2 linked regions of the Draconibacterium halophilum genome follow. The main gene of each other region encodes a partner of the protein of the gene in region 2 in a complex. Links are inferred from orthologs where the notes say so. Each region holds a gene or a part of one and is shown on either strand. Other genes may lie near its edges.

Region 1 (4,154 bases), 530 kb from region 2 along the record:
TGTAGACAAACGGACAAAAAAACAATTTCACCAGGTACCGAACATCATTTATAAGAATGATCCGAACTGGGCCGCTCCTTTGCAGGGGATGGTTGAAGGAATTTTCGATCCAAAAAAGAATAAGACTTTTCGCAATGGGAAAGCCATTCGCTGGGTTTTGGTTGACGACAATGACAATTTAATTGGCCGGATTGCTGCATTTATAAATTTCAACCTCGCAAAAACATACGAGCAACCAACAGGTGGCTGTGGTTTTTTCGAGTGTATTGATGATCAGGAAGCAGCAAATTTACTATTCAAAGCGGCTGCCGATTGGAATACGGAAAATGGTATGGAAGCCATGGACGGGCCGATAAATTTTGGCGAGAATTACGTAAACTGGGGCTTGCTGGTTGATGGATTTATGCCACAGGGATTTGGCATGCCCTATAATCCAAAATATTACGAAAAGCTTTTTCGCGAGTTTGGTTTCGAGGTTTATTTCGAGCAGTATTCTTTTCACCTCGATTATACCGTTCCGTTTCCCGAACGTTTTTGGAAAATTGCCGGCTGGGTAGCTAAAAAACCACAATATCAGTTTAAACATTTCGATTTTAAACAGGCTCATAAGTTTGTGAAAGATTTCTGTACGGTTTATGATGCAGCCTGGTCGTTTCACGAACATTACAAACCGCTTGATCCGGACGATCTTCACGATTTTCTGACAGAGTCGAAAGCGATTCTCGACCCCGAGATGATCTGGTATGCGTACGCTGATGGTAGGCCGATTGCTGTGTTTGTGATGATTCCTGATATTAATCAGCTACTCATAAAACTAAATGGAAAACTGAATTTGCCGGGTATTTTAAAGTTTTTTTACTACAAAAAGAAAAAGGTAATTAACCGTACCCGAATCTTCCTGATGGGGGTAGATCCGAAATTCCAGCGAGCTGGAATTGAATCAGGGATATTCTGGCACCAGGAACAAATAATGAAAAAGAAATCGCACCAACATTATAAAGAAGTTGAATTGTCGTGGGCGGGTGATTTCAACCCGAAAATTATTGCCATATACGAGGCAACAGGCGCTAAAAAGGCCAAAACACATTACACAATGCGGTATATGTTCGACCGGAGTAAAAAGGTGACAAAAGCACCATCGATCAGTTAGGATTAACAACTTGTTTAAGAAGCAAATAAATAGAGTAAGTTTTTGGAAAGTTGCAAACTATATATATCTTTGCAGCCCGAAAATTAGAGTAGAAATATAAATTTTCGAATGGATTGCACAACGAGAGTGTAACCATTCAACAAAAAATAAAGCAAAATGAAAAAAGAAATTCATCCAAAGGAATACAGACTGGTAGCTTTTAAGGACATGTCGAACGGACATACTTTTATTACCCGCTCTACTGTTGATACAAAAGAGAAAGAAACTATCGACGGTGTTGAATACCCGATTTATAAACTGGAGATTTCAAACACTTCTCACCCGTTTTACACAGGTAAAACCAAACTTGTGGATACTGCAGGACGTGTTGATAAATTCATGAACCGTTACGGGAAACACATGGAGAATAGAAAGAAATAATTTTTCTTACAGATATAAGGAAAAGCATTCGTCGAATAGATGAGTGCTTTTTTTATTTCTAAAAGCTCAGAAATGTCTTGTTCCGGGATGTTTTTGTGCAATTTTGTCGGTTGGTTTCCCGAATTCCGGTGAACAATCCGACAATGTAAGCAGTCTGTGTAAATGGCATGGCAATTGCTTTATTGTACCCCGCACATAAAACCGGCAATGTTTTGCCCGTTCTGCGTAATTAGCGACAGAATGTCATTATAATTAATAAGAAACATGGGTAAATATAAAAATACAGCTTTTCAAAAAATGTTCGGATCGGGAATGATGGATAACGAATCAGACTTTCTTCCAATTATTGCTGATGGCGATGACAAGGATTTAAAGAATGTGGAAGTACCGTCAGTTCTTCCAATTTTGCCCTTACGTAATACCGTTTTGTTTCCGGGGGTGGTTTTACCAATTACCGTTGGTCGCGAGCGATCGTTAAAATTAATTCGCGATGTAAACCAGGGAAGCAAATTACTGGGTACCGTTGCGCAAAAGGATTATACGATTGACAAGCCCGAAGCAAGCGACTTGTACGGAATAGGTACGGTGGCCGAAATTATGAAGGTGTTGGAAATGCCCGACGGATCGACTTCTGTAATTATTCAGGGAAAACGACGATTTCGAATTAATGAGTTTGTAGACGAAGATCCTTATTTTAAAGCATCGGTTGAACCGTTGACTGATATTACTCCTGAGGACGACAATGAGTTTAATGCCATTGTTGGATCGTTGAAAGACTTGTCGATAAAAGTTGCGCAGTTTTCGGCCAATGTGCCGCCCGAAGCAACTTTTGCCGTTAAAAATATCGAGAATTCAACTTTTCTGATCAACTTTATTTGTTCGAATACCGACATAAATGTTGACGATAAACAAAAGCTGCTGGAGATTGGAAGCCTGAAAGAACGTGGAGTGCAAGCCATTAGCTTTTTGGTGAAGGAAGTGCAGATGCTGGAGTTGAAACAGGATATTCAGAAAAAGGTGAAAACCGACATGGACAAGCAGCAACGCGATTTCATGTTGAACCAGCAAATGAAAACCATTCAGGACGAGCTGGGAGGTAATCCGGTAGAACAAGAAATAAATGCTTTAAAAGAAAAGGCAAAAGAGAAAAAGTGGAACAAAGATGTGGATGAATTTTTTCATCGCGAGGTGGAAAAACTGGGCCGATTGAATCCGGCAGCCGGCGAATATTCGGTACAGTTCACTTTCTGTCAGACTTTGCTCGATTTGCCCTGGAACGAATATACCAAAGATAATTTCGACCTGAAACATGCCAACAAAGTGTTGGATGAAGATCATTACGGTCTGGAGAAAGTGAAAGAACGTATGCTTGAGCACCTGGCCGTGTTGAAATTAAAAAACGATATGAAAGCGCCGATTCTTTGTTTATACGGCCCTCCGGGAGTTGGAAAAACATCGCTGGGGAAATCGGTTGCACGCGCTTTAGGGCGAAAATATGCACGAATGAGTTTAGGTGGGTTGCACGATGAATCAGAGATTCGCGGACACCGTAAAACGTATATCGGTGCAATGCCGGGGCGTATTATACAAAACGTAAAAAAGGCAAAATCATCGAATCCGGTGTTTATTCTGGATGAGATCGATAAAGTGTCGAAGCACTTTCATGGCGATCCGGCTTCAGCGCTGCTTGAAGTACTCGACCCGGAACAAAACGGCGAATTTCATGATAACTACATCGAACAGGATTACGACCTGTCGAAAGTAATGTTTATTGCTACAGCCAACTCACTGAGCACAATTGCACCACCATTGCGCGATCGATTGGAGTTGATTGAGGTGAGTGGTTATCTTGTAGAGGAAAAGGTAGAGATTGCAAAACGTCACCTGATTCCAAAACAGTTGGAGAATCATGGTTTAACGAAAGGGGATATTACTTTTCCTAAAGAGGTTATCGAGTTGATTATTGATGGCTACACCCGCGAAAGTGGTGTGCGTGAACTGGACAAAAAGCTGGCGAAAGTTGTTCGTCGGATTGCTAAAAAAATTGCTTTTGAGGAAACCTACAATAAAAAGCTGACCAAAACTGATGTGCGCGAATACCTTGGTGTAACCGAGTATTCAAAGGAAAAGTACCAGGGAAATCACTTTGCCGGTGTTGTAACCGGTTTGGCCTGGACTGCTGTAGGTGGCGAGATACTATTTGTGGAAACCAGCCTGAGCAAAGGAAAAGGAGCGTTAACGCTTACCGGAAACCTGGGCGATGTAATGAAAGAATCGGCAATGTTGGCACACGAGTATTTAAAATCGCATGCTTTCGAATTGAATTTAAAACCCGAGGTATTCGAGAAATGGAATGTGCATGTACACGTGCCCGAAGGCGCTATACCAAAAGATGGTCCGTCGGCCGGAGTGACAATGGTAACATCGCTGGCATCGGCATTTACACAACGTAAAGTCAAGAAAAACCTGGCAATGACTGGAGAGATAACCTTGCGCGGAAAGGTACTTCCTGTTGGAGGTATTAAGGAGAAAATTCTTGCTGCAAAACGTGCCGGAATTACTGAGATTATTCTTTCAGAACAAA
Region 2 (5,288 bases):
CTCTCTCCTTTCTGAGATTTCTTACTTTATTTTCCATCGTTGAATTACTTCTGATTTTCGTTTAATTCTCTTTCGCGAAGAATTGTATTCAAGCGTGCAATGGCTGCTTTAGTTTCCTTAATTTTGTTAGGATTCTCAAGCGGCGATACGGCATGATTCATTCTTAGGCGAACAAGATTTTCTTTTTCAATCTGCAGACGCTCAACGATTTCGTTGATCGCCATTTCTTTGATTTCACTTACTTTCATGATTCACCTAATTTTATTCTTCAACATAATCACGTCTAACCATAAACTTTGTTTTTACCGGTAGTTTCTGAGCTGCTAGTCTTAAAGCTTCTTTAGCCATTCCTAACGGAACACCATCAGCTTCAATAATAATACGGCCCGGAGCTATCGGAGCAACAAATCCTTCAGGAGCACCTTTACCTTTACCCATCCTTACTTCGGCTGGCTTTTTGGTAATCGGTTTATCGGGGAATATTCGGATCCAAATTTGTCCACGACGTTGCATGTGACGTGTTACCGCAACCCTGGCAGCTTCAATTTGCCTACCGGTAATCCACGACTCTTCCAACGACTTTATTCCAAATGAACCAAATGCCAATTGGTTTCCGCGTTGTGCGTTACCTTTCATTCGGCCCTTTTGTACTCTTCTAAATTTTACTTTTTTTGGCTGTAACATCCTTTTTTAGATTATGAGTGTTAAACCACTATTTTCTACGACGGTTGCGGTTACCACCACCTCTGTTTCCACCACGTCCGGACTTTTGTCCGAGGTTAGGAGAAAGGTCGCGATTTCCATATACCATACCCTTACAAATCCAAACTTTAATTCCAATAAGTCCGGTTTTTGTTAATGCTTCTGCCAATGCGTAGTCAATATCTGCACGCAAAGTATGTAGCGGAGTACGGCCGTCTTTATACATCTCGGCACGTGCCATTTCTGCTCCGTTTAACCTACCCGAAACCAAAATCTTGATTCCTTCGGCTCCCATTCTCATGGTTGAAGCGATGGACATTTTAACAGCTCTACGGTAAGCAATCTTACCCTCAAGCTGACGTGCGATGTTATTTGCAACGATCTTAGCGTCCAGTTCAGGACGTTTGATCTCGAAAATGTTGATTTGAACCTCTTTTTTGGTAATGTTTTTTAATTCTTCTTTCAGTTTGTCAACTTCCTGACCTCCTTTACCAATAATAATACCTGGTCGCGAAGTATGAACGGTTATGGTGATCAGCTTCAAGGTACGTTCTATAACGATTCTTGAGATGCTGGCTTTGGCCAAACGAGCGTTCAGGTATTTCCTGATCTTTTGGTCTTCAACCAGCTTATCGCCGTAATTATCACCACCGAACCAGTTTGAATCCCATCCTTTGATGAAACCCAAACGATTTGCTATCGGATTTACTTTTTGTCCCATGTACTATTAATTAAGGTTTTCTTCAACAACACTTTCTTTACTGTCTACGTAAATAGTCACGTGATTCGAGCGTTTTCTGATACGGTGTGCACGACCCTGGGGAGCCGGACGTAAACGTTTCAAAATACGACCTGAATCTACCATGATTTGTGATACGTAAAGTTCACTTTCTTCTAAACGAACTCCTTCGTTTTTAGCCTGCCAATTGGCGATGGCCGAAAGCAGAAGTTTTTCTACCCTGCGCGATGCTTCTTTTGAAGAATACTTCAATACATCTAACGCTTTATTAACCTCCATTCCACGGATCATATCGGCTACTAACCTCATTTTCCTTGGAGATGTAGGGCAGTTTCTTAAAACAGCAAAATATTGTTGTTTTTTCTCTTCTTTTCTTTTCTCTGCTGCTAGTCTTTTTCTGGCACCCATTGTACTTACTTTTTAAATATTAATGCCTATCTTTTCTTATTACCAGCATGCCCCTGAATGTACGGGTTGGAGCAAATTCGCCCAAACGGTGTCCCACCATATTTTCGGTGACATATACCGGGATGAACTTGTTTCCATTATGTACTGCAATAGTGTGTCCTACAAAATCAGGAGAAATTACTGATGCTCTAGCCCAGGTTTTCACAACCGATTTTTTGTTCGATTCATTCATCGCTACAACTTTACGTTCTAGCTTGAAATCGATAAAAGGGCCTTTTTTTAATGAACGACTCATAATTTATTCCTCTTTATTTTTTCCTACGTTCTACAATATACTTGTTGGAAGCTTTTTTCTTCGAACGGGTTTTATAACCTTTCGCAAGCATACCATTTCGTGATCTTGGGTGTCCTCCTGAGTTTTTACCTTCTCCACCACCCATTGGGTGATCGACAGGATTCATTACTACACCACGAACACGAGGTCTTCTTCCTAACCAACGCGAGCGACCGGCTTTACCCGATTTCTCAACGATATGTTCTGTATTTCCAACCGTACCTACTGTAGCCCTGCAGGACGTAAGTACCATACGAGATTCGCCTGAAGGCAATTTCAAAATTGCGTATTTACCTTCACGTGAGGTCAATTGTGCGTATGCACCTGCACTACGCGCCATAACTCCACCCTGTCCGGGATGAAGTTCAATGTTGTGTACCAAAGTACCCAGAGGTATTTCAGCCAGGGGAAGACAATTCCCAACTTCAGGTTCGATTCCAGTACCGCTCTTTACAGTTTGGCCAACTTGCAACCCGTTAGGCGCAATCATGTAACGTTTGTCACCGTCTTCGTATTTCAGAAGCGCGATGCGAGCAGTACGATTTGGATCGTACTGAATTGAATCGACTACAGCTGCAACACCGTCTTTATCGCGCATAAAGTCGATAATACGGTATTTGCGTTTATGTCCCCGCCTATATACCTCATTGTCATACGTCCCTGGTTATTACGACCACCGGACTTTTTAATGGGCTCCAACAATGATTTTTCAGGCGTAGATGCAGTAATGGTATCAAAAGCACCAATTACTTTGTGCCTCTGACCCGGAGTTACTGGTTTCAGTTTTCTTACTGCCATAATACTAATTAATTATACGATTATATATTACTATAAAAGTCAATACTATCTCCATCAACCAAAGTAACAATAGCTTTTTTGTAAGTTGTTGTTTTACCGGTAATAATACCGCCTTTGGTGTATCTCGATTTTACTTTACCACCATAAACCATGGTATTCACGCTTTCAACCGAAACGTTATAAAGATCTTCAACCGCTTTTTTAATTTCAGGTTTACTTGCATCGCGAGCTACCACAAAACCGTAACGGTTAAAACGTTCCGACTGGTCGGTCATTTTTTCTGTAACTAATGGTTTTACTAATATTTCCATTTTTTTTATCCGTTAAAGTTTAAATGCTTCTTCAATTTTCGCAACAGATCCTTCGCAAAGCACAATCGCTTTTGCATTCAAAATCTGATAAGTACTTAACTCAGAAGCAGTTACAACCGATACGTCTCGCAAATTTCGCGACGACAAATATATGTTATTATTTTCAGTTGGTAAAACGAAAAGTGCCTTTTTTTCAGCTATTTGCAGATTACTTTGTAAGGCTACCATCTCTTTTGTTTTCGGAGCTTCAAAATTGAAGTCTTCAATAACAACGATGCTCTTATCGTTTGCTTTGTAAGTTAAAGCTGATTTACGGGCCAAATGCTTTACTTTTTTGTTCAGCTTGAAACCGTAGTTACGCGGACGTGGACCAAAAATAGTACCACCACCTCGGAATAAAGGAGACTTGATACTACCTGCACGTGCCGTACCGGTACCTTTTTGTCTTTTAATCTTTTTGGTGCTTCCTGTTATTTCAGCCCGTTCTTTAGTTTTACTTGTACCCTGGCGTTGGTTAGCCATGTATTGTTTTACATCCAAATAAATGGCGTGGTCGCTGGGTTCAATACCGAAAATCTGGTCGTTTAAAGTGACTTTCTTTCCGGTTTCTTTTCCTTCTATATTCAGTACACTTAGTTCCATTGTTTTCTAATAATTAAGTATGAACCTTTGGCGCCAGGTACCGAACCTTTTACCACTATTACATTCTTCTCGGGAATAATCTTTACTACTTCAAGGTTTTCGATAGTAATTGTCTTACCACCGTCTCTACCAGCCATACGCATACCTTTAAATACGCGTGAAGGCCATGATGATGCACCGATAGAACCAGGTGCTCTCAGCCTGTTGTGCTGACCGTGTGTAGCATCATTAACACCACGGAAATTGTGACGTTTTACTACACCCTGAAAACCTTTACCTTTTGAAACTCCGATGATATCAACATAGTCCTTCTCTTCGAAGATGCTAACATCAATCTCTTGTCCCATTTCAAACTCTTCCTGATAGGTGTTATGAAACTCTACTACTTTGCGCTTTGGTGAAACACCAGCCTTTTTAAAGTGGCCAACTTCAGCTTTAGTGGCGTGCTTGTCTTTTTTCTCGCCATAAGCTAACTGAAGCGCTTCGTAGCCGTCGGTCTCTGCCGTCTTCACTTGTGTAACTACACAAGGTCCGGCCTCAATCACAGTGCATGGGATGTTTTTCCCCTCAACACTGAATACGGATGTCATTCCGATTTTTTTTCCAATAATACCAGCCATTTTTTTCGACTACTTTAGATTATCAAACTTTAATTTCTACTTCAACGCCACTAGGAAGCTCCAGCTTCATTAATGCGTCGATTGTTTTAGCGGTTGAGCTATAAATGTCGATCAAACGTTTGTAAGATGACAACTGAAATTGCTCCCTCGATTTTTTATTTACGAAGGTTGAACGTAAAACGGTGAAAACTCTGCGATGAGTAGGAAGTGGAATAGGACCACTTACTACAGCACCTGTAGTTTTTACGGTTTTAACGATTTTCTCAGCCGACTTGTCTACCAAGTTGTGATCGTACGATTTTAGCTTAATCCTGATCTTTTGACTCATAAGAGAAAATTGTTACAAATTATTATAATAAATCAATTCTTCCTTGTACATCTGTCAACACTTTCTCGGCCAAACCTCGTGGCACTTCGGCATAATGGCTAAATTCCATTGAAGAAGTAGCACGACCCGATGAAAGTGTACGTAATACGGTAACATAACCAAATTGTTCTGACAGTGGAACTTTTGCTTCGATTACTTTCGCGTTACCTTTGCTATCCATACTTGCAATTTCGCCACGACGACGGTTAAGGTCGGCAATAATATCACCCATGTACTCCTCAGGAGTAACAACCTCAACATTCATAATTGGCTCAAGAAGTGCAGGTTTTGCTTTCGATGCAGCACTTTTAAATGCCTGGCGAGCACAAATCTCGAACGATAACTGGTCTGAATCTACAGGATGGAA

The links. Proteins that work in one complex are often made in the same cells at the same time.
Region 1: rplB (region 2) and G0Q07_RS04210 share a complex: the UniProt entries of both Bacillus subtilis proteins name them as parts of the 50S ribosomal subunit. The link is inferred for Draconibacterium halophilum from one-to-one orthologs.

What each region holds. Positions count from the first base shown.
Region 1 is NZ_CP048409.1:1,043,827-1,047,980, forward strand. What follows is about bases 1-2,938. They hold G0Q07_RS04210 (type B 50S ribosomal protein L31), read left to right. Parts: upstream 1-1,306; coding sequence 1,307-1,570; downstream 1,571-2,938. Other genes in these bases: G0Q07_RS04205 (GNAT family N-acetyltransferase), read left to right, coding at 1-1,150; lon (endopeptidase La), read left to right, coding at 1,835-2,938. In the rest of the region: more of lon, read left to right, coding at 2,939-4,154. UniProt on the Bacillus subtilis protein: While neither of the L31 paralogs is essential, this protein does not seem to function as the main L31 protein.
Region 2 is NZ_CP048409.1:1,570,621-1,575,908, reverse strand. What follows is about bases 970-3,825. They hold rplB (50S ribosomal protein L2), read right to left. Parts: upstream 2,782-3,825; coding sequence 2,158-2,781; downstream 970-2,157. Other genes in these bases: rplD (50S ribosomal protein L4), read right to left, coding at 3,305-3,825; rplW (50S ribosomal protein L23), read right to left, coding at 3,002-3,292; G0Q07_RS21390 (hypothetical protein), read right to left, coding at 2,751-2,981; rplV (50S ribosomal protein L22), read right to left, coding at 1,430-1,849; rpsC (30S ribosomal protein S3), read right to left, coding at 970-1,423. In the rest of the region: rpsQ (30S ribosomal protein S17), read right to left, coding at 1-37; rpmC (50S ribosomal protein L29), read right to left, coding at 45-248; rplP (50S ribosomal protein L16), read right to left, coding at 262-684; more of rpsC, read right to left, coding at 713-969; more of rplD, read right to left, coding at 3,826-3,934; rplC (50S ribosomal protein L3), read right to left, coding at 3,925-4,554; rpsJ (30S ribosomal protein S10), read right to left, coding at 4,577-4,882; fusA (elongation factor G), read right to left, coding at 4,905-5,288. UniProt on the Bacillus subtilis protein: One of the primary rRNA binding proteins. Required for association of the 30S and 50S subunits to form the 70S ribosome, for tRNA binding and peptide bond formation. It has been suggested to have peptidyltransferase activity; this is somewhat controversial.